Regions from separate parts of the Achromobacter pulmonis genome, predicted to be linked through region 1. Evidence: riboswitches for the same ligand, from Rfam matches in the RefSeq annotation. Region 1 holds a riboswitch; the other holds the start of a gene.

Region 1 (14,570 bases):
CGTCAACGAAGACCCGGTCACGGGGTCGGCGCATACCTCGCTGGCGCCGTACTGGGGCGAGCGGCTGGGCAAGACGCGGCTCTCCGCCGAGCAGGGCGGGGCGCGCAAGGGCCAACTGCGCTGTGAGTTACGCGACAACGGCCGCGTCATCATCAGCGGCCAGGCCGCGCTGTACCTGCGCGGCACGATCTTCCTGTGAACCTTGCCGCCATCACCGAAAACCTATCGCGGCATCAGCACTTCAAATAGGGCCATCGCGGCGCGCGCCTAGAATCTGCCGTCACGAGATCCCGGCGGGCCGAACGGCCCGCCAGCGGACGCGACCACAAGGAGACGCAGGGCAATGGATGCGGTATGGATAGTCGCCATCGGCGCGGCCGTGGCGGGGTTCGTGCAAGGCCTGTCGGGCTTTGCTTTCGGCATGGTGTCCATGTCGTTCTGGGCCTGGGTGCTGGACCCGCGGCTGGCGGCGGCGCTGGCCGTGTTCGGCGCGCTCACCGGCCAGCTGCTGGCGGTGTTCTCGGTGCGGCGCGGCTTCAACTGGGCGCTGCTGTGGCCCTTTCTGCTGGGCGGGCTGGCCGGCATTCCGCTGGGGGTGCGGATCCTGCCGCACCTGGACATGGACTGGTTCAAGGTGGTGCTGGGCGCGCTGCTGGCGCTGTGGTGTCCGGTGATGCTGATGGCGCAGCGGCTGCCGCGCATCGGCGGCAACCGCTGGGGCGACGGCGCGGTCGGCCTGGTGGGCGGCGTGCTGGGCGGCATCGGCGGCTTCGCTGGCAGCGTGCCCACGCTTTGGTGCACCTTGCGCGGCTTCAACAAGGACACGCAGCGTGCCGTGATCCAGAACTTCAACCTGTCGATGCTGGCCGTGACCATGGCCACCTACCTGGCCACCGGCATCGTCACGCGCGACATGGCGCCCATGTTCGCGGTGGTGGCGCCGGCCATGCTGATTCCCACGCTGCTGGGCACGCGCCTGTACATCGGGATCTCGGAAGTCACGTTCCGGCGGCTGGTGCTGGGGCTGCTGACGTGTTCGGGGCTGACGCTGCTGGCGTCGTCGCTGCCGCGCCTGCTGGCGCATTGACGCCGCGTTGACCCCAACGTCGCGCCACGCTATGGTCGCCTGATCATCAAATCCGGCTTGAAGATCATGACCTCCACCCGCATGCTGCCCGGCACGCGCGCGCTGCGCACTTTCGAGGCCGCCGGCCGCCTGCTGAACTTCACCCGCGCGGCGGACGAGGTCGGCCTGACCCCCGCCGCGGTCAGTTACCAGATCAAGGAAATCGAGGACCAGCTCGGCCTGGTGCTGTTCACCCGCACCAGCCGCAGCATCCAGCTGACGCCCGCCGGCGCGGAACTGCTGCGGGCCGCCACCGACGCGCTCGACGGCCTGCGGCGCGCCGTCGGCCGCGCCCGCCGCATGGCGCGCGGCCCCGGCCACCTGCGCCTGTCGCTGGAGGCGCGTTTCGCCACCCACTGGCTGCTGCCGCGCCTGGCGCGCTGGCGCGCCGCGCATCCGGAGCTGGAGCTGAGCTTCGACATCAGCGAACAGGTACGCGATTTCGAGGCCGACGACATCGACGCCGCCATCCGCTTCGGCGCCGGCCGCTACCCGGGGGCGCGGGCCGACCGCCTGTTCGCCACGACGCTGGCGCCGGTCGCCAGCCCCGCCTTGCTCGCCAGCGGCCCGGCCATCGCCGCGCCGCAAGACCTGGCGCACTATCCCTTGTGCCATATCGACTGCGTGGTCGACGGCATGGCCTGGCCCGATTGGAAAGCCTGGATGGCCGCAGCCGGCGTTGCCGGCTTCGACGATGGCCGCAGCTTGGCCTTTCCGGATTCCAGCCACGTGGCGCAGGCGGCGCTGGACGGCAGCGCCGTGGCCCTGCTGGAACCGGCCCTGATCGAAGCCGACCTGGCCAGCGGACGGCTGGTCAGGCTGTTCGACCGCGAGGTCGGCATGGCGCCGGATTTCGCGTATTACCTGGTGTACCCGGAGGGCAGCGCCGATGATCGGCGCCTGGTGGCTTTGCGGACCTGGCTGCGGCAAGCGGCGCAGCATCTTGCCAGCGCCTGACCCGCGGGGCACGCCAGCGACAAATGGCGCCTGATGATGGGGCGCATTGGCCTGCGCGCCGGCTAGGACGTGACGTCCTGGCGATGGACGCAAACGAGGTGTGCGTACGCCGTTGCGCCGATCGCCTCATGGAACAGGTTCAAGACCGTCCCACGCCGTCCCGCACGCTCACCGCCAGCATCTGCGCCGTTGCCGCCGACAGCGTCCAACCCAGGTGCCCGTGGCCGGTGTTGTAGAACACGCCCGGCCGCTTGCCTGGTCCCACGCGCGGCATCATGTCGGGCATCATCGGCCGCAGACCGCACCACGGCACCACGCGCGCGGTGCGTACGCCGGGAAAGTGGCGGCGGGTCCAGTCCACCAGCGGCTGGATGCGTTCGGCGCGGATGTCGAGGTTGAAACCGTTGAACTCGGCGGTGCCGGCCACGCGGAAGCGGTCGCCCAGGCGGCTGGTGACGATCTTGGCGGCCTCGTCCAGCAGGCTCACGCTGGGCGCGGCGGCCTGGCTATCGGCGTCATCCAGGTGCACGCTGATCGAATAGCCCTTGACCGGATAGATGTTCAGCCGGTCGCCCAACTGCCTGGCGAACCGGCGGCTGGCGGCGCCGGCGCAGATCACGATGGCGTCGGTCTCGTGCGGCTCGCGCCGCGTGCCGTCCTCGCGCGCGACGTCCAGCACGTAGGGCCGGCCGTCGCGGCTGATGGCGCGGATGTCGGCGTCCTGCTCGAACTGCACGCCGCGGCGCACGCAGGCTCGCGCCAGCCCACTGGTGAACTTGTGGATGTCGCCGGTGGCGTCGGACGGCGTGTAGAAGCCGCCGTGGCAGGGCGTGCGCAGCGTGGGCTCGATGGCGCGGATTTCCTGCGGCGTGACCGCGTGCCGATCCAGCCCGCCTTCGCGCAGCAACGCATTGGCGCGGCGCGCGGTCTCGAAGCTGGCGGCGTCGTGGTAGATGTGCAGGATGCCGCGGCGCTCCAGGTCGAAATCGATGCCTTCTTCCTCGGCCATGGCATACAGGTGCCGGCGCGCCTCGATCGCCATGCGCGTGGTGGCGATGGTGTTCTGGCGGTAGTTGCGGATCTGCCCCATGAACTGCACCAGCCACGAATACTTGTGCCAGCTCGGGCGCGGGTTCAGCAGCAGCGGCGCGTCATGGCGGCCGAGCCAGCGCAGGCCCTTCATGATGGTGGCGGCGCTGTTCCAGACCTCGGCATTGCTGGCGGACAACTGGCCGCCGTTGGCGTAGGAAGTCTCCATGGCGGGATAGCGCTGGCGGTCGTAGACGGTGACGTCGTAGCCCAGTTTGCTCAAGGCATAGGCGGACGTGACGCCGGTGATACCGGCGCCGATGATGGCGATGCGGGGCATGATGGCTCCAGATGGCGTGGCCACGACCCGATGATCGTGGCACCCCATCTGTCTCTGTACCTGAGAGCTTCACCCGGGCGCGGCGGCGCGGGTTCCCCTTCGGTGGGCGCCAGGCGCCTCTCTCCAGATTGTCTAGACCGCGCAGTCCTGTTGCCTGAGAGTTTCCGGGGCGGTTGCTCCGTCGGCGCCCGCCACGGGGCGGGACTCTTCTGCGGGGTTTTGAATCGACGAGGTGAGGATAGCCAAAATCCGTCGCGCGCGGGACCCAGGGTTAATACCAGGGTGGTGCGGGATTGGCTCTACACTGGGCGCCGACTCCGCCGGCACGGGCCGGCCCCAGCGATAGGACGATCCCGCATGCGCGCTCCGGCAACGCCCCGCATTTCCCTGTTGATTTCCGCCCTGGTGATGGCCCTGGCGCCGGCCGCCATGCTGGCGGCGCCAGCCACGGCTTCCCCGGCCACCGCGCCGTCCAGGGCCGGTACGCCCGTAGCCGGTACGCCCGTAGCCGGTATGCCCGCCAAGGCCGATCGTGCCACGGCTGCCGTCGACGCCGCCGTCGCCGAGGTCATGCGCCAGTACGGCATCGCCGGCATGGCCATCGGCGTCAGCCACAACGGCGAGCAGCGCTTCTTCAACTATGGCGACGCCTCGCGCCAGCCGCGCCGCGCGGTCTCCAGCGACACCCTGTTCGAGCTGGGATCGATCAGCAAGACCTTCACCGTCACGCTGGCCGCCTACGCGCAGGCCAGCGGCCGTCTGTCGCTGGACGACAGCCCCGCCAAATGGCTGCCCGAACTGCAAGGCAGCGAATTCGCCAGGCTGACGCTGGTAAACCTGGCCACGCACACCGCCGGCGGCTTTCCCCTGCAAGTGCCGGGCGCGGTGCAGAACACGGCGCAACTGATGGACTACCTCAAGGCCTGGACGCCGCGGTATGCGCCTGGCACCAAGCGCACCTACGCCAACCCCAGCATCGGCATGCTGGGCGTGGTGGCCGCGAGGGCATTGGGCCAGCCCTACGTCGCGGCGCTGGAGCAGGATCTGCTTCCCAAGCTGGGTCTGCGCGACACCTACCTGGAGGTGCCGCCACGAAAAATGGCTGACTACGCCCAGGGCTACGACAAGCAGGACGCGCCGGTGCGCGTGAATCCCGGCGTGCTGGCCAACGAGGCTTATGGCGTGAAGTCCAGCGCCCGCGACATGCTGCATTTCGTCGAGATCAACCTGGGCACCGCGCCGGTCGACGCCACGCTGGGGCGCGCGATCGCCGCCACCCACACCGGCTACTACCAGTTGGGCGCGATGACGCAGGATCTGATCTGGGAGCAGTACCGCTATCCGGTGTCGGTCGACGACCTGGTGCACGGCAATTCCGCCCAGGTCGCGTTCGAGACCCTGCCGGTCAAGGCGCTGCGGCCGCCGCTGGCGCCGCAGCAGGCAGCGTGGATCAACAAGACCGGCGCCACCAATGGCTTCGGCGCCTACGTGGCGTTCGTGCCGGCGCGCAAGCTCGGCATCGTGATCCTGGCCAACCGCAACTATCCCAACGAGGCGCGGGTGCGGCTGGCGCTTCAGGTGTTGAAGACGCTGGCGCCCTGAACGCCACGGACCCGAGGCGCCGGCCGCCCTTCAGGATGCGGCGGCCGCCTTGGCGCCATCGAAGGTCGGCAGCAACCCCATGATCTCCAGCCGCGCGCACAGCTCGCCCAGCCGCCGCAGCTTGTACGCCTCCACATCCACGCCGGCATAGTCGTAGAAGCCTTGCCCTTCGCGCAGGCCGTTGCGGCCCTGTTCCATGTTGCGCTCGATGATGGGCGGCGCCGCGAAACGCGCGTCGAGCGCGCCCGACAGGTAGCGCGAGGCATAGTAGAGAATGTCGCCGCCGCCCCAGTCGATGAACTCCAGCAGGCCCAACACCGAGAAGCGCAGGCCGAAGCCCAGCCGCACGGCGGTGTCGATGTCCTCGGCGCTGGCCACGCCTTCCTCGACCATGCGCGCCGCCTCGTTCATGGCCAGCGCCTGGATGCGCGGCACGATGTAGCCGGCGGCGGGCGCGCACTGCACCGGCGTCTTGCCGGCCAGGCGCAACACCGCCAGCAGGTCCTGCAAGGCAGCCGCGGTGGTGCGCGGGCCGGGGCTCACTTCCACCAGCGGGATCAGGCAGGCGGGATTGAGCCAGTGCGCGTTCAGGAAGCGCCCCGGCTCGGGCACCATGCCGGCCAGCTCGGTGACGAGAAAAGTCGAGGTGGTGGAGGCGATCACGCTGTCGGCCGCGCAGACGCGGCCGAGCCAGTCGAAGGTCTCGCGCTTGACGTCCAGCTGTTCGGGCACGGCCTCGAACACCACGCGGGCGCGGGCCAGATCGCCGGCCGCCTCGTCGCGCGCGACCAGCCGCACCCGGCCCAGCGCGGTTTCCGCCTGGGCCGCGTCCAGCAGCCCCAGCCGCGTCAGCGTAGCCATTTCGCGCCGCAGTCCGCCCTGCACCGCGGCGAAATACTCGGCGCGGGCGGCGCGCGGCTTGATGTCGATCAGCGTCACGTCCAGCCCCGCATGGATGTACGACAGCGTGATGCCGATGCCCATGCGGCCGGCGCCGGCCACGCACAAGGTCCCGTCCATGCTCATACCCCCCGGGCCAGCAGCGCGGCCATCGTGTCGCGCGAGAACTGCGCCAGCCCCAGCGACTCCAATGTGCGGCCCTCGGCGTACAGGTCGCGGCCGGTCACGGCAGCGGCCACGTTCAACAGGCCTAGCGCCACCGGCGTGGGTACGCCGGCCCAGCGTCCCAGTGACACCAGCAACGACAGGCCCAGGCGCGTGTCCTCCAGCATGTAGCGGTGCGTGGCCAGATCGATGGCCTCGCGCCAGTCGCCGCTGTCGGTCAGTTTGCCGTGGGCGCCGCGGCCGTACATCCACTCATCGCCCGCGCTGGCGTAGTGGTCGGCCAGCGGGAAGTGCGGCGCGGCGTAGCCCAGCGCCGCGCGGATGGCGATGCGCTCGGCGTCCAGGGCGTCGGTCACGCGCCGGATCGACGGCTGCGTGCCTTCGTTGTGGATGTCCCAGCGCTCGAAGTGTTCGAGCGGACCGGCGTTCATCAGGATCAGCGGCGGATGGATCACCGGGCCGGCGTTCATCAGGGCGCCGGACAGCGCGTCCTCGACCGGCTCGATGCTGGGATAGGCCTGCGCCAGCGTCTCCAACGCCGGGCCGGCCAGCCGGCTCGGAAATACCCCGGTGGGCAGGCGCGTGGCGTAGGCGCTGATGACGACCCGGTCGCCATGCTTGCGCGCCAGGTAGGGCAGGGTGCCGGTCTCGGCGAAGGCGACCTCGGCCGGATTGCCGGCGTCGCGCAGGGCGCGGGCGAACAGGTAGCTGCCGAAGGTGCCGGGAGGCAGGAATACCACCTGGCCGTCGCGCAGGTGCGGCGCCAGCTCGGGCGCCAGCGCCGCGTGCGCGGTGGATGGCAATGGAATCACCAGCAGTTGCGCGTCTTCGGCGGCGCGGGCCAGGCCGGCCGCCAGTTCGATCTGGCCGGGCGCTTCGCCCAAGGCGATATGGCGGGTGCCGCGATAGTCGGTGACGGCCAGGGCGCCGGCGCGGCGCAGGCTGTCGAATGCCGCCGCATCGCGGCGCCACAGCCGCACCTGATGCCCTTTTTCCGCCAGGTCGGCGGCCGCCGCGTAGCAGCCGTGGCCGCCTCCAATTACCCCGATACGCATGATCAAGCTCCTTCGAGAGAGCCTTGATGCTAGCGGCGGCGCGCGCGCCGGACTGCGCGGCAGGCGCAAGCGGAATACGGAATCGGCAAGGGAATGCGCGGCGCGCGCCTCAACAGGCGCGGGCGCGGCGCCGCCTGAGCGTGTCGGACGGCAGGCAGCCGTAGCGTTTGCGGTAGTGCGTGGCGAAATGGCCGAAGCTGGTCACGCCGCAGCGCAGCAGGATGTCGGTGACACTGTCGCCGTCGCCCGCCTCGGCCAGCGCGGCGTGCGCCAGCGCCAGGCGGCGGTTGCGCAGGTAGTCGCTGGGACTTTGCTGCAGGAATTGCGTGAAGCCATTCTGTAGTGTGCGGATCGACACGCCGCAATGCGCGGCCAGCTCGGGCAGCGCGATGGGCGCGTCGATGTGGTCTTCGATGTAGTCGCGTGCGCGCCGCACGTGCAGCGGCAGCGGCTGGCGCCGGTCGGCGCGCAGCGCCTCGGAGTAGTTGTGTGGCAGCTGCATCAGCAGCAGCGAGATGAGGTAATCGGAAAAGCCCGCCGCCAGCGTCTGCGTCACCCCTTCGATGGCGGGATGCTGATACAGCCGGCACAGGTAGGCCAGCGTTTCCTGCACCGCCGCCAGGCCGGCCGAGCCGGGCGCGGCCTCCAGGTCGAACACCAGCGCCTGCTTGAGCGGGCGCTCCAGCAGCTGTTGCAACTGGCGTTCCAGCGCTTGCCGTTCGACCCGCAGGATCAGGCTGCGGCAATCCTGGCCGATGCGCAGGATGCTGCGCTCGGACGGCGACGAGATGGTCAGGCCGCCTTCGCGCAGGGCGGCGCTGCGCTTGCCCAGCGTGACCTGGCCGGCGCCTTGCAGCGTGACGCGCACCAGGTAATAGCGGGCGATGTCGCCGGCGTCGATCTCGACCTCGGCGCCATAGTGCAGGTCGAACAGCGCGGCGCTGCCGAAGAACACGCCGTACAGCCGCGATTGCAGCGGGTCGCCGCGCGCCACGCACATGCGGTGCGACCACAGGTGCTGGCTGACCTGGTCGGTGATCTCGGAGAGATTGCCCGAATTCAACAGGCAATGGCGTTGCAGCGGATAGGTATCGTGGAACATGCTTTCCTGCGCCCCGGGAATAGCCGTTGCGCGCCCGGTATAGAGCCGGCCGGCGCAAAGGCCTACAACAGATGCAGCCATCGGAATGGCGAACCAGACAGCGGGACGCCGCCGCCGCCTCGACGCGGCCGGCGCGATCCCATTGCGATACAAGGGAAAAACATGACGGGCGATACCGGAACCGACGCGGTGCAAAAGCGCTATGCCTATGAGTGGTATGTCGTCCTGATCTGCATGCTAGCGTACATATTTTCGTTCGTCGACCGGCAGATCCTGGCCCTGATGATCGAGCCCATCAAGCGCGACCTGCAGCTCTCGGACACCCAGTTCAGCCTGCTGCACGGGCTGGCTTTTTCGCTGTTCTATGCCTTCATGGGCATTCCCATCGCGCTCTTGGCCGACCGCTGGTCGCGGCCCCGCATCATCGCCATCGGCGTGGCCTTCTGGAGCCTGGCGACCGCCGCCTGCGGCCTGTCGAAGAGCTTCGGCCAGATGTTCCTGGCGCGCATCGGCGTGGGCGTGGGCGAGGCCGCGCTGTCGCCGGCCACCTATTCCATGCTCAGCGACATGTTCCCGCGCCATAAGCTTGGCCGCGCGGTCGGCATTTATTCGATCGGCTCGTTCATTGGCGGCGGCCTGGCGTTCCTGATCGGCGGCTACGTCATCGACCTGCTCAAGAGCGTCGACAGTGTGCATGTGCCCGGGGTGGGCGCGCTGCGGCCATGGCAAGTGACGTTTTTCATCGTCGGCCTGCCGGGCGTGCTGGTGGCGTTGCTGATCCTGCTGACCGTGCGCGACCCGCAGCGCAAGGGCCTGCGCCACGATGCCGGCGGCGGTGTGCGGAAACCGGCGGCTGGCGACGTGTTCCGCTTCCTGGGCCACCATCGCGGCACCTTCTGCTGTCATTACCTGGGGTTCTCGTTCTACGCCATGATCCTGTTCTGCCTGCTGGGCTGGACGCCGGCCTTCTACATGCGCAAGTTCGGCCTGTCGCCGGTGCAGGCGGGCTACATGCTGGGCACGGTGGTGCTGGTGGCCAACACCGCCGGCGTTTTCTGCGGCGGCTGGCTGATGGACTGGCTGGCGCGGCGCGGCCATGACGATGCGCCGCTGCGCGCCGGCGTCATCGGCGCGATCGGCATGGCGCTGCCGGCCGTGGCCTTTACCCAGGTGGACGGGTTGTGGCTGTCGGTGGGCCTGCTGTTGCCTGCGATGTTCTTCGCTTCGTTTCCCATGCCGACTTCCACCGCCGCCATGCAGATCCTGCCGCCCAACCAACTGCGGGCCCAGGTATCGGCGCTGTTCCTGCTGATCTCCAACCTGGTCGGGCTGGGCCTGGGCACCACGGCGGTGGCGCTGTTGACCGATCGGGTGTTCCACAATCCGGCGGCGGTCGGGCATTCCATGTCACTGCTGATCGGCGTGGCCACGCTGGCATGCATCGGCCTGCTGGCGGCCGGTTGCGGCAAGTACCGCCGCAGCCTGGCGCGGGAAGAGGGCGAGCGCGCCACGCGGGTTGTCCCGGCGCCGGCCGCGCCGGCCCGCGCGCCTGTCGGGCAGACGCCGTGATGTCCCGATGCCGGGCGCGGCCTTTGCCATCGCGCAAACTCAGGCGGGCGGTTCAGCGCTGATGCGCGCCGCTCGGGCGATAATCGCGCGCATGACCTACCAACTTCTCAAAATGCTGCATGTCGCCGCCGTGGTTGCCTGGCTGTGCGGCTCCCTGTTCGTGTCGCTGTTCCTGCTGTCGTCGCAACCGCCCGACAGCGACGAGGCGCCCAAGGAACGCAAGATGCTGGGCGCGCTGCGCCGCTGGACCCTGTGCGTGACCACGCCGGCGATGGTGCTGGCCTGGCTGGTCGGGTTGCATCTGGCGGTGACGTTCGGCTGGTTCGCCATGACCTGGATCTGGATCAAGATCGCGCTGGCGCTGACGCTGTCGGCCTTGCTCGGGGTGCAGAGCGCGGCGCTGCGGCGCCAGGCGCAAGGCAGCGCCCGGCGCGCGCCGTTGGTGGACCTGTACGCGCCGTTCACCGTGATCGCGGCGGCGGTGATCGTGACGCTGGTGGTGGTCAAGCCATTCTGAACGAATGTTCCGGGCCGCGCCGCCGCGCCGTCCGCGTCAGCGCAGCGCCGACATCAGGCTGTCGAATTGCTGCGCTTCCAGCCGCGCGCGTTCCGCGGTCAACTGGCGCACGGCCAGTTGATGGGCGCGGAAGCGGTCGAGCAGGCTGTCGCGATCGAACACGATCTCGTTGCCCGCCACGCGCCACGAGCGGCGGTTGTCGTCGAGCAGGTTGATCATCTGCGCGTACTGGTCCAGCATCTGGCGCTCCAGTTCCCAGTTGCGCGCCAGCGAGGCCTTCTGCCGCGGCCGCGCCTTGATCGCGCCCTCGACCATCTGGTTCTTCTGCTGCTCGCTCAGATCGAGCGAACGGAGGATGGCGGGCACGTCCGCCAGCAGCCGCTGGTTTTGCTGGCTGTATTTCTGCACCACGTGTTGCGCTTGCTCCAGGATCAGCCGGCTCTCGATCAGGCCGCGGTCGCGCGCGAGCCGGTTGGGGATGAACAGCTCGGACAGCCGCGCCTCGTCCAGTTCGGTCACGTAGGCGCGGTACTGCGCCACGTGCTGGCGCAGGATGATCTTCATGCCGCGCTCGATTTCGCCGTACATGCCATGGGCCTTGGGCGTGGTGTCGATGTCCGGTATATCGCCGGGCGGATTGTCGGGCGCGTCGAGCACCGCGCGCATCCATTCGCCGGTGCGGCGGAGCTCGGCCATGGCGGTCGCCCTTTGCGCGTCGCGATAGGCGCCCAGGCCGGCCAGGACGGCGCCCGCCACCAGCAGCACCAGGCCGGTGGCGAACGCGATGCGCATGCGGTGCAGCGGCGTGCGCAGGCGCTTGAACGGCGACAGCGCCAGGATCGCGACGATGGCCGGCAACAGCAGCATCAGCGCGCAGCCGATCGCGGCGCCGATCCGGTAGCTGAGCGTTTCGGCGGCGTCGCCCGGCGCCGGCGTGTTGCGGCCGCTGAGGACCAGCAGGGCCAGCCACAAGCCGATGTACAGGAACCCGGTGGCGGCGCGCAGCGCGGGGCTGGGCCGTGGCGCTGCGGGGCGAGCGGGGCGAGCGGGGGGCGCGAAGATCGGCGTGTCGGCGCCCGGCGGACTCAGGGTGGGTTCTCTACGCGTGTCCACGATGGGCGGCGATAATGAAATATTTGGTATTGGATGTTACAGTGCGGGCGTATCAGGCGCAATGCGGCTCACGCTTCCAGATTATCCATTCGCCTTCGCCGGCGAAGTGGCGCGGGCCTTGCGCGATGGCCGCCAGCCCCGCGCGCAGCGCGCGCGGGTCCCGGTCCGGCATGTGCCGCAGCAGGGCCGCCGGCAAGGCATCGGGGTCGAGGTGCTCCAGGCTGAACTCCACCGCCATCAGCGTGCCCGCGTCGCGTACCCGGATGTACCAGAGGCTCTCCATGTAGTCGCCGTACCATGGGTCCGGAAACAGCGCCGGCGTGAAGCGCAAGCCGAATTCGCAGATGTCGTTCCAGGGCCAGGACTGGCGCCGGCCGCCCGCGCCATCCGGGCCGAGCGCGCGGGTGAAGCCGGCTTCGTCGAAGCGGATGGTTTCGGCATAGGGATCGGGCGGGACGGGCGGACCGGCGAACAGGCGTCTGAGCAGCGACCACATAGGGCAGAAGGGGCAACGTCGATGGCTGCAGTGTAGCGGCGGCCATGGCGTCCCGGCAGGCGCTGCGCAAGAGAGATTGCCGCAAGATTGTTACAAGCATTGATACACATCAATCCTGTGCGTCGCGGTGCGCGTTAGGGTTGAGGTTTTTCCTGACGGGTCGCCGGCGACTGCCTGGCCATCCGGCATCGCCCCCACGCGCAGCAAGGACAGTACTGATGACAGACAAGACCCCGCAAGTTTCCGAGCAGAACCCGGCCGCCGACGGCCAGGCCGCGACGCGTCCGCAACGTCCCGCCAAGCGCACCGCCCGCGCGGCGCGGTCCAGCGCGTCCGGCGCCGCCAAGGCCGGCCAGGCGGCAGTGGCCGCCAATGGCGCCACCGCCGCGCGCCGGCCCGCGGCTGGCACCGCCTCGCCCGCCGCCATGCCCGCCATCGAGCCAGCCATCCAGGCGCACAAGCGCGTCAATGCGCGCGCGACCGCGGCGCGCCAGGAAACCACCGCGGTGCTGGCCGACATCGCCCGCCGCTATCGGGTCGGCGACTCCGGCGAGGCGCACGCGGCGTTGCGCTCGGTGATCGAGGAACTGTCGCCCGATGACGCGATCGCGGTGCAGCGCGCGCTGCTCGAAGCCAACGCGCAGGCCGGCGGCGCCCGCCGTAATCCCGACGAGGAACTGGCGACCGACTGGCGCGAAGGCATTTATCCCTACCGCCATCGCATGCTGCGGCGCAATTATGAAAAGCAGAAGTACGCCCTGCAGGTCGAGTTGCTGAAGCTGCAGGCCTGGGTCAAGGCCACCGGCCAGCGCGTGGTGATCCTGTTCGAGGGCCGCGACGCGGCCGGCAAGGGCGGCACCATCAAGCGCATGATGGAACACCTGAACCCGCGTGGCGCGCGCGTGGTGGCGCTGGAAAAGCCGTCCGACACCGAGCGCGGCCAATGGTATTTCCAGCGCTACGTGCAGCACCTGCCCACCGCTGGCGAGATCGTGATGTTCGACCGTTCCTGGTACAACCGCGCCGGCGTCGAACGCGTGATGGGCTTTTGCTCGCAGGACGAATACCTGCAGTTCCTGCGCCAGGTGCCCGATTTCGAGCGCCACCTGGTCACCAGCGGCATCCACCTGGTCAAGTTCTGGTTCTCGGTCAGCCAGCAGGAGCAGCGCCGCCGCTTCCTGCAGCGCAAGGTGCATCCGCTCAAGCAATGGAAGCTCAGTCCGGTGGACCTGGCCTCGCTCGACAAGTGGGACGACTACACCCGCGCCAAGGAGGCGATGTTCGCGCACACCGACACCGCCGACGCGCCCTGGATCGTGGTCAAGTCCGACTGCAAGAAGCGCGCGCGCCTGAACGCCATGCGCTACGTATTGAGCCGTCTGCCGTACGAAGGCAAGAGCGGCCTGCCGGAGCTGGCGCTGGACCCGCTGATTGTGGGAAGGGCGCTATAGCGGGCCCGCCACGCCGGCCGCCTCACTTGCCTCGCATCTGATCGATCAGGCGCCGGTCGCGCTTGGTCGGCCGGCCGGCCGCGATGTCCAGCGCCGGTTCGGGCGCCAGGCGCCGCATCTCGGCCGCGCGCGCGCGCGCAGCCACGCTTTCCGGGGTTTCCTCGTACAACTGGCGCGCCACCGGCGCCGGACCGCGCACGCCGCTGACCGCCACCACGCGCACGTGCAGCGCCGGATCTTCCTTGCGGATGCTGACCAGGTCACCCGGGCCGACCTCGCGCGCCGGCTTGGCCGGCTGGCCATTGACCTGCACCCGGCCCTTGCCGATTTCATCCACCGCCAGGCTGCGCGTCTTGTAGAAGCGCGCCGCCCAGAGCCATTTGTCGAGCCGTATCTTGTCCATTGCCGCCATCGCGATATTGCGCCATCAAGCGCACATGATAGCGGCAGGCGTCATGCCGGCGTGTCGCGCAGCAGCGCGGCGAAGGCGCTGGCGGGCAGGGCGCGGCTGAACAGGAAGCCCTGCATCGCATCGCAGCCTTCCTCGATCAGCATTTCGCGTTGCGCCTCGGTCTCCACGCCTTCGGCCAGCGTGCGCATGCCCAGCGAATGCGCCAGGCGCACCACGCCGCGGATCACGGCAGTGGCGGTGGGGACCTTGCCCAGCGCCCAGACGAACGACTGGTCGATCTTGAGCGTATCGATCGGCAGGCGCGCCAGGTAGGCCAGGCTCGAATAACCCGAGCCGAAATCGTCCAGGGACGCCGAAATGCCGGCCTCGCGCAGCGCGGCCAGGATGGCGGAGGCCTTTTCCACGTCGCTCATCAACGAATTCTCGGTGACTTCCACGTCCAGCAGCGTCGGCGGCACGCCGTGCCTGCGGGCCAGGCGCACGATGGTGTCCGCCAGATCCGGCGCCACCAGCTGGCGCGCCGACAGATTGAAGGAAATGCGCGGCACCGGCAGGCCTTCGGCCAGCCATTCGCTGATGTGCAGGCAGGTGGCGTTGGCCACCCACTCGGTCAGGGCCGGCTCCAGTGGCGAGTCCAGGAGCACGTCCAGGAACGCGGCCGGCGCCAGCAGCCCGCGGGTCGGATGACGCCAGCGCAGCAGCGCCTCGGCGCCGCACAGCGACGCGTCGTGCATGC
Region 2 (14,570 bases), 1.4 Mb from region 1:
TCGAGGTCGGGCACGTCGATGTTGACCAGAATGCGCATGGTTTCTTTTCCTCGGGGACGGAGCGCAAAACATAGCACGCCGCGCGCGGCCGGGAACTGCGGGCAATGCGCTAAAGAACCTGCGGGGGCGACCGTAAAATGACATATGTGTTTGCCGATTTGGCGACGTCATTTCAGCAAGCGTGAGCAAGGCCCTATCCGTGCGTTACCCCCATATCCCCTGGCTGCCCCTGTTGTTCTACCCTGCGCTGCCAGTGATGGCGGCGGTCGGGCTGTTGCTGTGGCGCCAGTGGCCGCCGGCGCTGACCCTGATCATGCCGTTCGTGCCCTGGGTCATGGCGCTGGTGGGGGCGGCCATTTGCCTGATGTACCAGCGCTCGCAGACCCTGGCGCTGATGCTGGCGGTGCTGGCCGCCGTGGCCGTGTGGCCAACGCTGGCCCGCCAGGCGCCCTGGGCGCTGGGGCCGGCGCTGGTATGGTGGTCGTTGGCCTATAGCATCAACGCGCTGTGGCCGGAACGCGCGGGCATGCTGCGCGACCTGGCGGCCCGCTTAGGCCTGATGGCGGCGGGCGTGGCCGCCATTGCGCTGGCCGGCAAGGAAGGTGTGTCGCAGCTGTTCGGCGAGCTGGCGGTGCAGGGCGTGCTGGCGCGGCTGGGGGTGCCGTTCGAGGCGCTGGCGGCGTTGCTGCTGACCGGCTTGACGCTGACCCTGCTGTTGTTGCGCTATGGCCGCCCGCAGCAGGCCGGCCAATGGCTGGGTTTCGTCTGCATGGCCTGGGCGCTGCCGCGCGGCGCCGAGCATGGCATCGAACTGGCCATGATGGCCGCCGCCGCGCTGACCTCGCTGTCCATTTCGCTGGCGCACGAGGGCTATCACATGGCCTTCCGCGACGAACTCACCGGCCTGCCGGGGCGGCGCGCGCTCAACGAGCGCCTGCAGCGCATGGGCCGCGTCTATACGTTGGCCATGGCCGACGTGGATCATTTCAAAGTATTCAACGACACCCATGGGCACGACGTCGGCGACCAGGTGCTGCGCATGGTGGCGGCGCAACTGCGCCGCGTGCCGGGCGGCGGCTACGCCTATCGCTACGGCGGCGAGGAATTCACGCTGGTGTTCCCGGGCAAGACCGCGGTCGAGGCGATGCCGCACCTGGAAACGGTGCGGCGCGCCATCGAGGCCTACCAGATGCGCCTGCGCGACAAGCCGGCGCGCCCCAAGGCCGACCAGCTCGGCTTGCGCCGGCGCGGCGTGCGCGCCGGCCGCAATGCGCGGCCGCTGCGCGTGACGGTGAGCATCGGCGTGGCCGAGCGCGGCGAGGCCTTGCGCGCGCCGGACGCGGTCATCAAGGCGGCCGACCAGGCGCTCTACAAGGCCAAGGACGGCGGCCGCAATCAGGTGTGCGCCTACGGCGCAAGGCGGCGCGCGGGCACGGCCTGAGCGGCGCGGCAGTTCAGCGGCCGGGCAAGGGCAGCGCCATCAGCAGTTCATCGTAAAGCGTGCCGTTGACGCACAGGGCTTCCTGTTCGTGACCATACTGTTCGAAGCCGAGGCTGGCGTACAGCCGGCACGCGGCGGTGTTGTTGGCGGTGACGCTCAGGAGCACCGTGCGCACGCCGGGCATGGCGGCGGCGTGGTCGATCGCCGCCTGCAGCAACAGCCGCGCCAGGCCTTGGCCACGCCAGGCCGGCGCCACGTATACGCTCCAGACATGCGCCTTGTGGCGCATCTTCAGCTTGCGCTGCCGGGCCACCCCGATGATGCCGGCCAATGCCTGGCCGACGAATACGCCGAACATGGCGCTGTCGTCCACGGGGACGATCCAGGCGCGGATGTCCGCCAGTGTCAGCGTGTGTTCCTCTTCGTAACTCGATCCGAACGCTTCGGGGGTTTCGCGCAGCGCATCCAGGCGCAACTGGCGCAGGGCGGGGGCATCCTCGGCGGTAAGGCGTCTGACGAGCGGAGCGGGATTCATGGAGCGGAGCGAGTGTTGGGAATTGGGAACGGTCGAGGCCGCGCGCGGCCAGTATAGGCGGGCAGGCTGCCTATAATGGGGTCAACGCCGCTTGCGGTTTTCACACAGGAGCCAATGATGTTCGGTTTCCTCAAGATAAACCAGGACGCCAAGCGCGACGAGGTCCAGGAAGAGTTCGTGGCGCGCGTGGCCCATGCCGCGCAGGATTTCGTCCAGGCCGCCGGTCAGGCCGGCGCCGGGCTCGACTATTCCGTGTCGAGCGTCCATGCCCTTGATGACGTGCTCGACGCCGCGCATCTGGGCAAGTTGTCCCTCACCCCCATGCAGACCGTCGGCGCCGCCGCCTATCTCTACGAGGTGGTGCGGCGGGCCCATGGCGGGCTGTACGAAGTCTGCGACGACGAGGACCCGGTGGTGCTGGTATGCGGTGCGCCGCAGGCCGAGGTCTGCCTTGGGGCCATTGCCAAGGTCGAACGGCGCATCCGCTATGGCGCCGCCGAAGCCATCCCGCCGTACTTCGAGCGCTTCCTGGCGGCGCTGGCGGCGGGGGGCGACGTTACCCTGCGCTAGGCCTGGCCATCCTCCCGCGCGCCCAGTCTGCCGCCATCGCGGCCCCGGCGCCCGGCGTGGCCGCCGCCGCCGGGAAAACCCCCGCGCCGGGGGGGCGTGGACGGTTCTTTTCGAGGTTGGCCGGCCCCGGGGGAAAACCGCCCTACAATTCCGCCATTCCCGCCGCCGGCGGGAACCTCGCGCCCGCCTGTCATCAGACGGTTTTTCACTAGAAGTACACTCGCGTCCGCCAACCCGGTCCGATTCGCCTTGCCCCCAGGAGCGCCTGCATGAAATTCCGCTTCCCCATCTTCATCATCGACGAGGACTATCGTTCCGAGAACGCGTCCGGTCTGGGTATCCGTGCTTTGTCTTCGGCGATCGAGGCCGAGGGCGTCGAGGTGATCGGGGTGACCAGTTACGGCGACCTGAGTTCGTTCGCCCAGCAGCAGAGCCGTGCCAGCGCCTTCATCCTGTCGATCGACGACGAAGAGTTCGACGTGGACTCGCCCGAGGACGTGGCCAGCGCGATCAAGAACCTGCGCACCTTCATCGGCGAATTGCGGTTCCGCAACGCCGACATCCCGATCTACCTGTACGGCGAGACGCGCACCTCGGAGCACATTCCGAACGACATCCTGCGCGAACTGCACGGCTTCATCCACATGTTCGAGGACACCCCCGAATTCGTGGCGCGCCACATCATCCGCGAAGCCCGCAGCTATGTGGACAGCCTGCCGCCGCCGTTCTTCCGTGAACTGGTCAAGTACGCGCAGGATGGTTCGTATTCCTGGCACTGCCCCGGCCATTCGGGGGGCGTGGCGTTCCTGAAGAGCCCGGTGGGCCAGATGTTCCACCAGTTCTTCGGTGAGAACATGCTGCGCGCCGACGTCTGCAACGCCGTCGACGAACTGGGCCAACTGCTGGACCATACCGGCCCGGTGGCCGAGTCCGAGCTGAACGCGGCGCGCATCTTCCACGCCGACCACTGCTTCTTCGTGACCAACGGCACCTCGACCTCGAACAAGGTGGTGTGGCACGCCAACGTCGCCGCCGGCGACGTGGTGGTGGTGGACCGCAATTGCCACAAGTCGATCCTGCACGCCATCACCATGACGGGCGCGATCCCGGTGTTCCTGCGCCCGACGCGCAACCACCTGGGCATCATCGGCCCGATCCCGCTGGAAGAGTTCCACCCGGACAACATCCGCAAGAAGATCGAGGCCAACCCGTTCGCGCGCGAGGCGGTGAACAAGAACCCGCGCATCCTGACGCTGACGCAGAGCACCTACGACGGCGTGATCTACAACGTCGAGATGATCAAGAAGGAGCTGGGCAGCTACGTCGACACGCTGCACTTCGACGAAGCCTGGCTGCCGCACGCGTCGTTCCACGAGTTCTATCACGACATGCACGCGATCGGCCAGGACCGCCCGCGCAGCCAGGACGCGATGGTGTTCGCCACCCACTCCACGCACAAGCTGCTGGCCGGCATCTCGCAGGCCTCGCAGATCATCGTGCAGGAATCCGAGACCCGCAAGCTGGACCGCAACGTCTTCAACGAAGCCTACCTGATGCACACGTCGACCTCGCCGCAGTACGCGATCATCGCGTCGTGCGACGTGGCCGCGGCCATGATGGAGCCCCCGGGCGGCACCGCGCTGGTCGAGGAAAGCATCCGCGAAGCCATGGATTTCCGCCGCGCCATGCGCAAGGTGGAGTCCGAGTTCGGCAAGAACGACTGGTGGTTCAAGGTCTGGGGCCCGAACCGCCTGGTGTCCGAAGGCATCGGCAACCGCGACGAGTGGATCCTGGAGTCCAACGACCACTGGCACGGCTTCGGCGACCTGGCCGAAGGCTTCAACATGCTGGACCCGATCAAGGCCACCGTCATCACGCCGGGGCTGGACATGTCGGGCAGCTTCGGCGAAACCGGCATTCCGGCCGCGCTGGTCTCCAAGTACCTGACCGAGCACGGCGTGGTGGTCGAGAAGACCGGCCTGTATTCGTTCTTCATTCTGTTCACCATCGGCATCACCAAGGGCCGCTGGAACACGCTGCTGACCGCGCTGCAGCAGTTCAAGGACGACTACGACCGCAATCAGCCGCTGTGGCGCATCCTGCCGGACTTCTGCCGCGGCCATCGGCGCTACGAGCGCATGGGCCTGCGCGATCTGTGCCAGCAGATCCACGAGGCCTATCGCGAGCGCGACGTGGCCCGCCTGACCACGGAGATGTACCTGAGCGACATGGTGCCGGCGCTCAAGCCGTCCGACGCCTTCGCCCGCATGGCCCACCGCGAGGTCGAGCGGGTCGACATCGACCAGCTCGAAGGCCGCGTCACCGGCGTGCTGCTGACGCCGTATCCCCCGGGCATCCCGCTGCTGATCCCGGGCGAACGCTTCAACCGCACCATCGTCCAGTACCTGCAATTCGCGCGTGAGTTCAACGAACGCTTCCCCGGCTTCGAAACCTACATCCACGGCCTGGCCGACGAAGTGGGCCCGGACGGCGAGAAGCGTTACTACGTCGATTGCCTGATCGAAGACTGAGCGGGCCTGGAGTCTTGATGTTCGATGTCGCCGTTCTCGGCGCCGGCGCCGCTGGCATGATGTGTGCCGCGGTCGCCGGGCAGCGCGGCCTGCGGGTGGTGCTGGTGGACCACGCCGAGCGCCTGGCCGAGAAGATCCGCATCTCCGGCGGCGGCCGCTGCAACTTCACCAACCTCGGCGCCGGCCCCGCCAACTTCCTGTCCGACAACCCGCATTTCTGCCGCTCGGCGCTGGCGGGCTATACGCCGCAGGATTTCCTGGCGCTGCTCAAGCGCCACCGCATCGCCTGGCACGAGAAGCATCGCGGCCAGTTGTTCTGCGACGATTCCAGCGAGTCCATCATCGAGATGCTGCGCGCCGAATGCGATGCCGGCGGGGTGCAGTGGCGCATGGGCTGCCAGGTGGCCGAGGTGGCCCACGGCGATGCCGGCTTCGAGCTGCGCACCAACCAGGGCGCGATCCGCGCCGCCAGGCTGGTGGTGGCCACGGGCGGCATGGCGATTCCACAGTTGGGCGCGACCGACTTCGGCCTGAAACTGGCACGCCAGTTCGGGCTGAAGGTGGTCGAACCGCGGCCGGCGCTGGTGCCGCTGACCTTCGACCCGGCGCAGTGGCAGCCGCTGTCGGAACTGTCCGGCGTGGCGCTGGAAGTCAACCTGGCGACCGGCCAGGGCAAGGCGCGCGGCGAGTTCCTGGAAGACCTGCTGTTCACCCATCGTGGGCTGTCGGGTCCGGCGATTCTGCAGATTTCGAGTTACTGGAAGCCGGGCGAGCCCATCGTCATCGACCTGGCGCCCGGGCGAGACCTGGCCGCCGAACTGCTGGCGGCCAAGTCCGGCAACCGGCAGCAACTGCATACGGTGCTGGCCGGCCTGTGGCCCAAGCGCCTGGCCGACCGCTGGCTGCAACTGGCCGAGCAGGGCGGCAAGCCGGGCCTGGCGGCGCTGCGCCTGGCCGACGCGCCGGACAAAACCCTGCGCGCCCTGGCGCAGGACATCCACCAGTGGAGCCTGGTGCCCAGCGGCACCGCCGGCTACAAGAAGGCCGAGGTCATGCGCGGCGGGGTCGACACCCGTGGCCTGGACCAGAAGTCGATGCAGGCCCGCACCACCCCCGGCCTGTACTTCATCGGCGAGACGGTGGACGTGACCGGCTGGCTGGGGGGCTACAACTTCCAATGGGCCTGGGCCAGCGGCGTGGCCTGCGGCAAGGCGCTCTAGGCTTTCCAGACGCCTTTCCCGGGCACGGTTCATGCTGCGTGCGGATGCGATGTCCGCGCCTTAGCCTGTCTGCATGACAGGCATTGCAACATGGCCGTTGTGGTATTAAATAAAAATACCTATCATTTGTATTTCTAAAATTCAGACGTGCGCCAGCCCCGGCCGCGTCGCCCGACGGAGACCGCCTTGGCCTATACCTTGCCGCCCCTGCCTTACGCCTGCGATGCCCTCGAACCGCATATCGACGCGCTGACGATGGAGATCCACCACGGCAAGCATCACCAGGCCTACGTCAACAACCTGAATGCCGCGCTGGAGGGCGCCGGCATCGCCGCCGACGAGCCGGTCGACGCGCTGGTGGCGCGCATCGACCAACTGCCCGAGGCCATCCGCGGCGCGGTACGCAATAACGGGGGCGGCCACGCCAACCACAGCCTGTTCTGGTCGGTGATGTCGCCGCGCGGCGGTGGCGAGCCGGACGGCGCGCTGGCCCGCGCCATCGACACCGAACTGGGCGGCCTGGCCGCCTTCCGCAACGCCTTCACCCAGGCCGCGCTGACGCGCTTCGGCAGCGGCTGGGCCTGGCTGAGCGTGACGCCGGGCGGCAAGCTGGCGGTCGAGAGCAGCGCCAACCAGGACAGCCCGCTGATGCAGGGCAATACGCCGATCCTGGGGCTGGACGTGTGGGAACACGCTTACTACCTGAAGTACCAGAACCGTCGGCCGGAATACATCGGCGCCTTCTACAATGTGATCGATTGGCCCGAGGTGGCGCGCCGCTACGCCGCCGCCGTGGGCTGAGCCGGCATTGCGCGGAGGCAGCGGTCCATGAATACCTTCAGCCGTCATCGCATCCGGCCCGCGGCCACCAGCGTCAGTGTCTGGACGCTGGCGGTGCTGGTCGCCTGCCTGGGCCTGTATCAGATGTGGGTCTACTTCAACGGGCACGCGCCGCACGTGGCCGACGCGCTGCTGGGCGGCATGGTGGCCGCTGGCGCCACCGCGGCGGGTACGCTGCCGATCCTGTTCGCGCGCACCATTCCACAGAAAGTGCAGGACGGCATGTTCGGCTTCGGCGCCGGCGTGATGCTGGCGGCCAGCGCCTTCTCGCTGGTGGCGCCGGGCATCGCGGCGGCCGAATCGCAGGGCGCCGGCCCGTGGGGCGCGGGCCTGACGGTGGGCGCCGCCATCCTGTTGGGCGCGGCGGCGCTGCTGCTGATGGACCGGCTGCTGCCGCACGAACACTTCATCAAGGGCCGCGAGGGCATCGAAGCGCACCGCCTGCGCCGCACCTGGCTGTTCGTCTTCGCCATTACGCTGCACAACCTGCCCGAGGGGTTGGCCATTGGCGTCGGTTACGCCGGCAACGATCCGCTGCGCGGCACCGCGCTGGCCACCGGCATCGCGATCCAGGATATTCCCGAAGGGCTGGTGGTGGCGGTGGCGCTGATCGCGGCCGGCTACAAGCGCGCGTTCGCGGTGGCGCTGGGCATGCTGTCCGGGCTGGTCGAACCGGTCGGCGCGGTGCTGGGCGCGGCGGTGGTGGGCTGGTCGGCCGCCTTGTTGCCGTGGGGGCTGGGCTTTGCCGCCGGCGCCATGCTGTTCGTGATCAGCCACGAGATCATTCCCGAATCGCACCGCAAGGGGCACGAGGTCTACGCCACCTGCGGCCTGATGCTGGGCTTCGTGCTGATGATGCTGCTGGATACGGCGTTGGGCTGAAGCCCATGGCGGGCGGCGGCCGTCCGGTGGCCGCCGATCAACAACGCGGCGGCGTTTCGCGGTATGCTTTCGGCGCTGTCACGCATGTTGCGGGAGAGAGCGGCCGTTCACCCGGTCGCCGCCGAAGGCGCAATTCGCCCGGAATCGCTCAGGTATCCCATACCGCGCATGTTTGCCCTGTCCCGGTTTTCACCGCGTGGACGCGGCAAAGCAGCACTCTGGAGAGACCTGGCGCCGCAACCCATCAGGGCATCGCGCGCAGACCAGGCGCCGAAGGTGCAAACCCGCCACGCGGGGCAACTCTCAGGCAAAAGGACAGAGGGGCGGAAAATTCAGCCGTTGGGCGGGCATCTGTCCCCTGGCGGCATTCCGTAACCCTGGCCCCGCAGCCGCTCCGGAGTACCCGCGCATGTCCGCACCCCTCAAACGCACCCCGCTGGCCGACGAACACATCGCCGCCGGCGCCCGCATGGTCGATTTCGGCGGCTGGGATATGCCCCTGGCCTACGGCTCGCAACTGGAAGAGCACCACGCGGTGCGCCAGGATGCCGGCATGTTCGACGTCTCGCACATGCTCAACGCCGACATCGTCGGCCCCGATGCCTACGCCTTCCTGCAGCGGCTGGTGGCCAATGACGTGGCCAAGCTGACCGTGCCCGGCAAGGCGCTCTACACCTGCATGCTGAACCCGCAGGGCGGCGTTATCGACGACCTGATCGTGTATTTCTTCGCCGCCGACCAATGGCGCGTGGTGGTCAATGCCGGCACCGCCGACAAGGACATGGCCTGGATGCAGCGCGTCAAGCAGGCCGGCAAGTTCGACGTCACCATCACGCCGCGCCGCGACCTGGCCATGATCGCCGTGCAGGGCCCCAATGCCCGCGCCAAGGTCTGGGCCGCGCGTCCGGCCTGGCAGGCGGCCAGCGAGCCGCTGACCCCGTTCGTGGCCGCCCGCGTCGGCGACGACATCCTGGTGGCGCGCACCGGCTACACCGGCGAAGACGGCTTCGAAATCGTGTTGCCCGCCGCCGAGGCAGTGCAGTTGTGGCGCGACCTGGCGGCCCAGGGCGTGCGTCCGGCCGGCCTGGGCGCGCGCGACACGCTGCGCCTGGAAGCGGGCATGAACCTGTACGGCCAGGACATGGACGAACTGACCCAGCCGGGCGAAGCCGCGCTGACCTGGACGGTGTCGCTGAAGAACCCCGAGCGCCGCTTCATCGGCCGCGACGCGCTGGAACAATTCGCCACCCCGGCCGCCTTTGTCGGCCTGAAGCTGCAGGAGCGCGGCGTGATGCGCGCCCACATGGCGGTGCGCACCAAGCACGGCATGGGCGAGCTCACCAGCGGCACCATGTCGCCGACGCTTGGCGTGTCGATCGGTTTTGCCCGCCTGCCGCAAGGCGTGGCCGCCGGCGATACGGTCGAAGTCGACATCCGCGGCAAGTGGGTGCCCGCCCTGGTCTGCAAGCTGCCGTTTGTCCGTAACGGCAAAGCCGTCGAACACTCGTAAACTCGAAGCTTCGCGCTGGCGGCCGGCCCCCTGGGGCCGCGGCCGCGGGCGCGAGGCGCGCAACACTTTTTCTCCATCCGAATCCCCCCAGGAGCTCCCATGAGTCTGCCCACCGATCGCAAGTACACCGAGTCCCATGAATGGGTCAAAGCCGAAGGCGACGTGTTCGTCGTCGGCATCACCGATACCGCCCAGGACCAGCTGGGTGACCTGGTCTTCGTCGGCGACGTCAAGGTCGGCGCCAAGCTGAACGCGGGCGAGACCGCCGGCGTGGTCGAGTCGGTCAAGGCCGCTTCGGACATCTACGCGCCCGTGGCCGGCGAAATCGTCGCGTTCAACGACGAACTCGAAAGCAACCCCAACCTGATCAACGAATCGGCCTTCACCGCCTGGATCTTCAAGATCAAGCCGGTCAACGCCGCCGATGCCGACAAGCTGCTGGACGCGGCCGGCTACGAAGCCGTCGCCAACGGCTAAGCCCGTCGGGGCGGGCGCGGCGCTGGCGCCGCCGCCCGCCCATGCATCACCGTCCGTCCCTCCGACGACACCGCCATCCCGAGATCCCTCCCATGTCGCGCGCCCTAGACACCCACACCGACTTCATTCCCCGCCACATCGGCCCCTCCGACGCCGACCAGGCCGCCATGCTCGCCGCGATCGGCAGCCCCAGCCTGGACGCCCTGATCGAAGAAGTCGTGCCGCCCAAGATCCGCAGCCAGGCGCCGCTGGCGCTGCCGCCGTCGCGCAGCGAAGCCGACGTGCTGGCCGAACTGAAGCAGATCGCCGGCCGCAACAAGGTCTTCCGCAATTACATCGGCCAGGGGTACTACGGCACGCAGACGCCCAATGTGGTGTTGCGCAACATTCTCGAGAATCCCGCCTGGTACACGGCCTACACGCCGTACCAGCCCGAGATCTCGCAGGGCCGCCTGGAGGCCCTGCTGAACTACCAGACCATGGTCGCCGACCTGACCGGGCTGGACATCTCCAACGCCTCGCTGCTCGATGAAAGCACCGCCGCCGCCGAAGCCATGACGCTGGCGCGCCGCAGCGCCAAGTCGCAGAGCCCGGTGTTCTTCATCTCGCGCCACGTGCATCCGCAGACCATCGAAGTCGTGCGCACGCGCGCCGAGGGCCTGGGCATCGAGATCGCCGTCGGCGACGAGGCCGACGGCCTGCCGCAATGCTTCGGCGTGCTGCTGCAGTACCCGCACAGCACCGGCTCGGTGGCCGACTACCGCCAGCTGGCCGAGGCCGCCCACGCGCAAGGCGCGGTGGTGGCGGTGGCCACCGACCTGCTGGCGCTGGCGCTGCTGGCCGCGCCGGGCGAGTGGGGCGCGGACATCGCCATCGGCTCGGCCCAGCGCTTCGGCGTGCCGTTCGGTTTCGGCGGCCCGCATGCCGGCTTCATGGCCTGCAAGGACGCCTTCAAGCGCAACATGGCCGGCCGCCTGGTGGGCGTGTCCAAGGACGCCCAGGGCAACCCGGCGATGCGCCTGGCGCTGCAGACGCGCGAACAGCACATCCGCCGCGAGAAGGCCACCTCGAACATCTGCACCGCACAGGTGCTGCTGGCCGTGATGGCCGGCATGTACGCCGTCTGGCACGGCCCGGCCGGCATCCGCCGCATCGCCGAGCGCGTGCAGCGCTACACCGCGATCCTGCGCGCCGAACTCGTCAAGCTCGGCGTCAAGGTCGCCAACGACACCTTCTTCGATACGCTGCTGCTGGAAACCGGCCCGGCCACCCCGGCCATCATTACCGCCGCCGAGTGCGAGCACATCAACCTGCGCCGCATCGACGGCGCGCGCCTGGCCGTGTCGCTGGACGAGACCGTCACCGCCGCCGACCTGCAGGCGCTGGTGAATGTGTTCGCCGCCGGCCTGGAGCGCGATGACGTCGAGCTGGACGTCGACGCGCTCGACGCCCAGGCCGCCGGCGGCATCCCCGCCGCCGTGGCGCGCGAAAGCGCCATCCTGACGCATCCGGTGTTCTCCAGCGTGCAGTCGGAAACCGACATGCTGCGCTACCTGCGCAAGCTGGCCGACAAGGACCTGGCGCTGGACCGCACCATGATCCCGCTGGGCTCGTGCACCATGAAGCTGAACGCCACGGCCGAGATGATTCCCATCACCTGGCCGGAGTTCGCGCTGGTGCACCCGTTCGCGCCCGCCGCGCAGAGCAAGGGCTACGACGAACTGATCACGCGCCTGTCGGCCGCGCTGTGCGAAATCACCGGCTACGACAACATCAGCCTGCAGCCCAACTCGGGCGCGCAGGGCGAATACGCCGGCCTGCTGGCGATTCGTGGTTACCACCAGGCCAACGGCCAGCACCAGCGCAACATCTGCCTGATCCCGTCGTCGGCCCACGGCACCAACCCCGCGTCGGCGCAACTGGCCGGCATGGACGTGGTGGTGGTGGCGTCCGACGCCAACGGCAACGTCGACCTGACCGACCTGCGAGCCAAGATCGAACAGGTCGGCGACAAGCTGGCCGCGCTGATGATCACCTACCCGTCCACGCACGGCGTGTTCGAGGAAGCGGTAACGGAAATCTGCGACCTGGTGCACCAGGCCGGCGGTCAGGTCTACCTGGACGGCGCCAACATGAACGCCATGGTCGGCGTGGCCAAGCCGGGCAAGTTCGGCTCGGACGTGTCGCACCTGAACCTGCACAAGACCTTCTGCATCCCGCACGGCGGCGGCGGCCCCGGTGTCGGTCCGGTCGCGGTGCGCGCGCACCTGGCGCCGTACCTGCCGGGCGTGGTCAACGAGCAGGGCAAGCTGCCCGGCGAGGCCCGCGTCGGCCCGGTCTCGGCCGCGCCGTTCGGCTCGGCCGGCATCCTGCCGATCCCGTTCGTGTACATCGCGCTGATGGGCGCCGACGGCCTGCGCCGCGCCACCGAAGTCGCGATCCTGAACGCCAACTACATCGCCACCCGCCTGCGCGGCCACTACCCGGTGCTGTACGCGGGCCGCAACGGCCGCGTGGCGCACGAGTGCATCCTGGATGTGCGTCCGCTCAAGGAAACCAGCGGCATCAGCGCCGAGGATATCGCCAAGCGCCTGATGGACTACGGCTTCCATGCCCCGACCATGAGCTTCCCGGTGGCCGGCACGCTGATGGTCGAGCCGACCGAATCCGAGGGCGTGGCCGAGCTGGACCGCTTCATCGAGGCGATGATCTCGATCCGCGAGGAAATCGCCCAGATCGAGCGCGGCGAACGTGACCGCGAGGACAACGTCCTGAAGAACGCGCCGCACACCGCGCAGATGCTGCTGGCCGAGGAATGGCTGCACGACTACCCGCGCCAGCAGGCCGCCTACCCGGTGGCATCGCTGCGCGACGCCAAGTACTGGCCGCCGGTGGCGCGCGTGGACAACGCCTACGGCGATCGCAACCTGGTGTGCGCCTGCCTGCCGATCGAAGCCTACGCCTGATGCCGCATGAGGGCCCGTCCTCGTTGGGGGCGGGCCCTTGAGGCCGGCCTCGCGCCAGGCAAAAAAATACCCCCATCGCGAGATGGGGGTATTTGTTTTTGCGCGGCCGCCTTACTTCTTGGCCGGCGCTGCCGTGACGGTGTTGGCGAAGTCCTCGACGATGCTGAAGTAGGTGTTCAGCAGGATCTGCAGGTTCTTCTTGCCGATGCCGCCTTCGGCGTTCATGTCCATCTGCAGCACGGCCTGGTTCTTGTCGTCCAGGTAGGCGCGGGTCCAGCGGTATTCCTGGTTCCAGGCGTTGATGGCCTTGAGCGTGGCCGGCTTCTTGCTGGCGTAGGTGGCGGTGGCCACCAGGTCGTAGCACTTCTCGGAGAAGTCGTTGCACAGGAATTCCAGGCGCAGGTCGGTGGCGCCGGTGTTGGCCGCGTCCAGGATCAGGACCGGACCTTCGTCGCCTTCGATCTGGCGCGTGGCGTAGCCCATGTCTTCGAGCATGCGCACGACCATGTCGACATCGAACTGGTTCACGACATCGGCGTTGCTGGTCGCCGCCATGGCGTCGTCCATGACGCTGGCGTCGGCCGCCGGCCCCGCTTCGTGCTCATCGTCCATGCCTTCAGGCAGGTCTTCCTCGGACATGTCGTCGTGTATTCCGGCCGCGCCCAGCAGGCCCGAGAACATTTCCTCGGCGGGGATCTTCTTGCCGTTCAGGTCGCCCATGCCGTCGGCGAAGTGGAATTTGCCGACGATATTGTCGCCGTCGTTCTTGCCGACGTTGAGCATTTCGGCCATGCCGGACATGTTGCGCACGTTGTCGGCGGCTTCGGCCTCGGCCTTGTCGGCGCTCAAGCCGTTTTTCTTGATGGCGTATTGCACCATCAGATCCTGCACCATGGGCTTGGAGATCACCAGGGTGGCGTCGATCTGCTTGATCGCCTTGATCGCGATTTCCTGCGGCGTGAGGTTCTTGACGTCGGGCGGGTTGGCCAGGTCCAGCCTGAAGTTCAGCTTGCTTTCGCCCTTGGCGGTCTTCCAGCTGATCGGGTCGATGCTGAACGACGGATTGCCGGCCAGGATCTTGCCGGCATTGTCCAGCAGCACCTGGATCTGTTCGTCCTTCAGGCCCTCGTCCTGGGTGTCGGCCATGTACTGGCTGATGAGCTGGTTGTAGGTGTCCGACAGTTGCTTGACCGCGGCGCCGTCCAGGCTGGACAGCTTGATCACGGCCTGGCCATTGCCCAGCGCCACGTCATTGACGGTCAGGTCACCGGTCTGGTAGACGGCTTGGATGTTGATGTTCTTGTCGTCTTCGGCGAGCTTGACGGTGTAGCCGAAGTTGTCGAGCACGACCTTGACGTCGGTGTCCGGCTTGATGACTTCGGCGCGCTGGATCTTGATGCCCGAGTCGCCGACCGACAGGCCGAACTTGCCCATGCGGCTGTCCACGTCCATCGACAGGCCCGACAGCACCATCTTGATGGGGTCGTGGCTCTTGGTGCCGTCCACGGCCAGCGTGTCGGTTTTGGCGCTGGCGGTGATGGCCTGCAGGCCGCGGTCGAAGGTGCCGGTGATTTCCATGCCGCTGAAATCGACCGAGT

What was found. Region 1 has a riboswitch for glycine ahead of K2W61_RS18090 (D-amino acid dehydrogenase). Riboswitches for the same ligand answer to the same signal wherever they lie in the genome.
Region 2: it holds a riboswitch for glycine, as region 1 does, so the genes downstream of both, gcvT (glycine cleavage system aminomethyltransferase GcvT) here and K2W61_RS18090 (D-amino acid dehydrogenase) in region 1, are expected to answer to the same signal.

The regions. Positions count from the first base shown of each region.
Region 1 covers NZ_JAIFOT010000001.1:3,930,039-3,944,608, forward strand. Annotated here, with positions in the region: gene K2W61_RS18075 (PhzF family phenazine biosynthesis protein) at 1-199, shown strand, start outside; gene K2W61_RS18080 (sulfite exporter TauE/SafE family protein) at 344-1,087, shown strand; gene K2W61_RS18085 (LysR substrate-binding domain-containing protein) at 1,154-2,083, shown strand; gene K2W61_RS18090 (D-amino acid dehydrogenase) at 2,223-3,452, opposite strand; glycine riboswitch at 3,497-3,583, opposite strand; glycine riboswitch at 3,585-3,674, opposite strand; gene ampC (class C beta-lactamase) at 3,810-5,054, shown strand; gene K2W61_RS18100 (3-hydroxybutyryl-CoA dehydrogenase) at 5,085-6,074, opposite strand; gene K2W61_RS18105 (NAD/NADP-dependent octopine/nopaline dehydrogenase family protein) at 6,077-7,174, opposite strand; gene K2W61_RS18110 (AraC-like ligand-binding domain-containing protein) at 7,284-8,276, opposite strand; gene K2W61_RS18115 (spinster family MFS transporter) at 8,439-9,845, shown strand; gene K2W61_RS18120 (CopD family protein) at 9,937-10,362, shown strand; gene K2W61_RS18125 (hypothetical protein) at 10,399-11,475, opposite strand; gene K2W61_RS18130 (hypothetical protein) at 11,528-11,971, opposite strand; gene ppk2 (polyphosphate kinase 2) at 12,190-13,422, shown strand; gene K2W61_RS18140 (RNA-binding S4 domain-containing protein) at 13,445-13,825, opposite strand; gene K2W61_RS18145 (putative bifunctional diguanylate cyclase/phosphodiesterase) at 13,876-14,570, opposite strand, start outside.
Region 2 covers NZ_JAIFOT010000001.1:2,549,958-2,564,527, forward strand. Annotated here, with positions in the region: gene K2W61_RS11725 (GNAT family N-acetyltransferase) at 1-38, opposite strand, end outside; gene K2W61_RS11730 (diguanylate cyclase) at 200-1,441, shown strand; gene K2W61_RS11735 (GNAT family N-acetyltransferase) at 1,455-1,976, opposite strand; gene K2W61_RS11740 (hypothetical protein) at 2,094-2,546, shown strand; gene K2W61_RS11745 (arginine/lysine/ornithine decarboxylase) at 2,816-5,077, shown strand; gene K2W61_RS11750 (BaiN/RdsA family NAD(P)/FAD-dependent oxidoreductase) at 5,095-6,297, shown strand; gene K2W61_RS11755 (superoxide dismutase) at 6,484-7,098, shown strand; gene K2W61_RS11760 (ZIP family metal transporter) at 7,126-8,019, shown strand; glycine riboswitch at 8,100-8,194, shown strand; glycine riboswitch at 8,228-8,348, shown strand; gene gcvT (glycine cleavage system aminomethyltransferase GcvT) at 8,429-9,529, shown strand; gene gcvH (glycine cleavage system protein GcvH) at 9,629-10,006, shown strand; gene gcvP (aminomethyl-transferring glycine dehydrogenase) at 10,099-12,972, shown strand; gene K2W61_RS11780 (DUF945 family protein) at 13,084-14,570, opposite strand, start outside.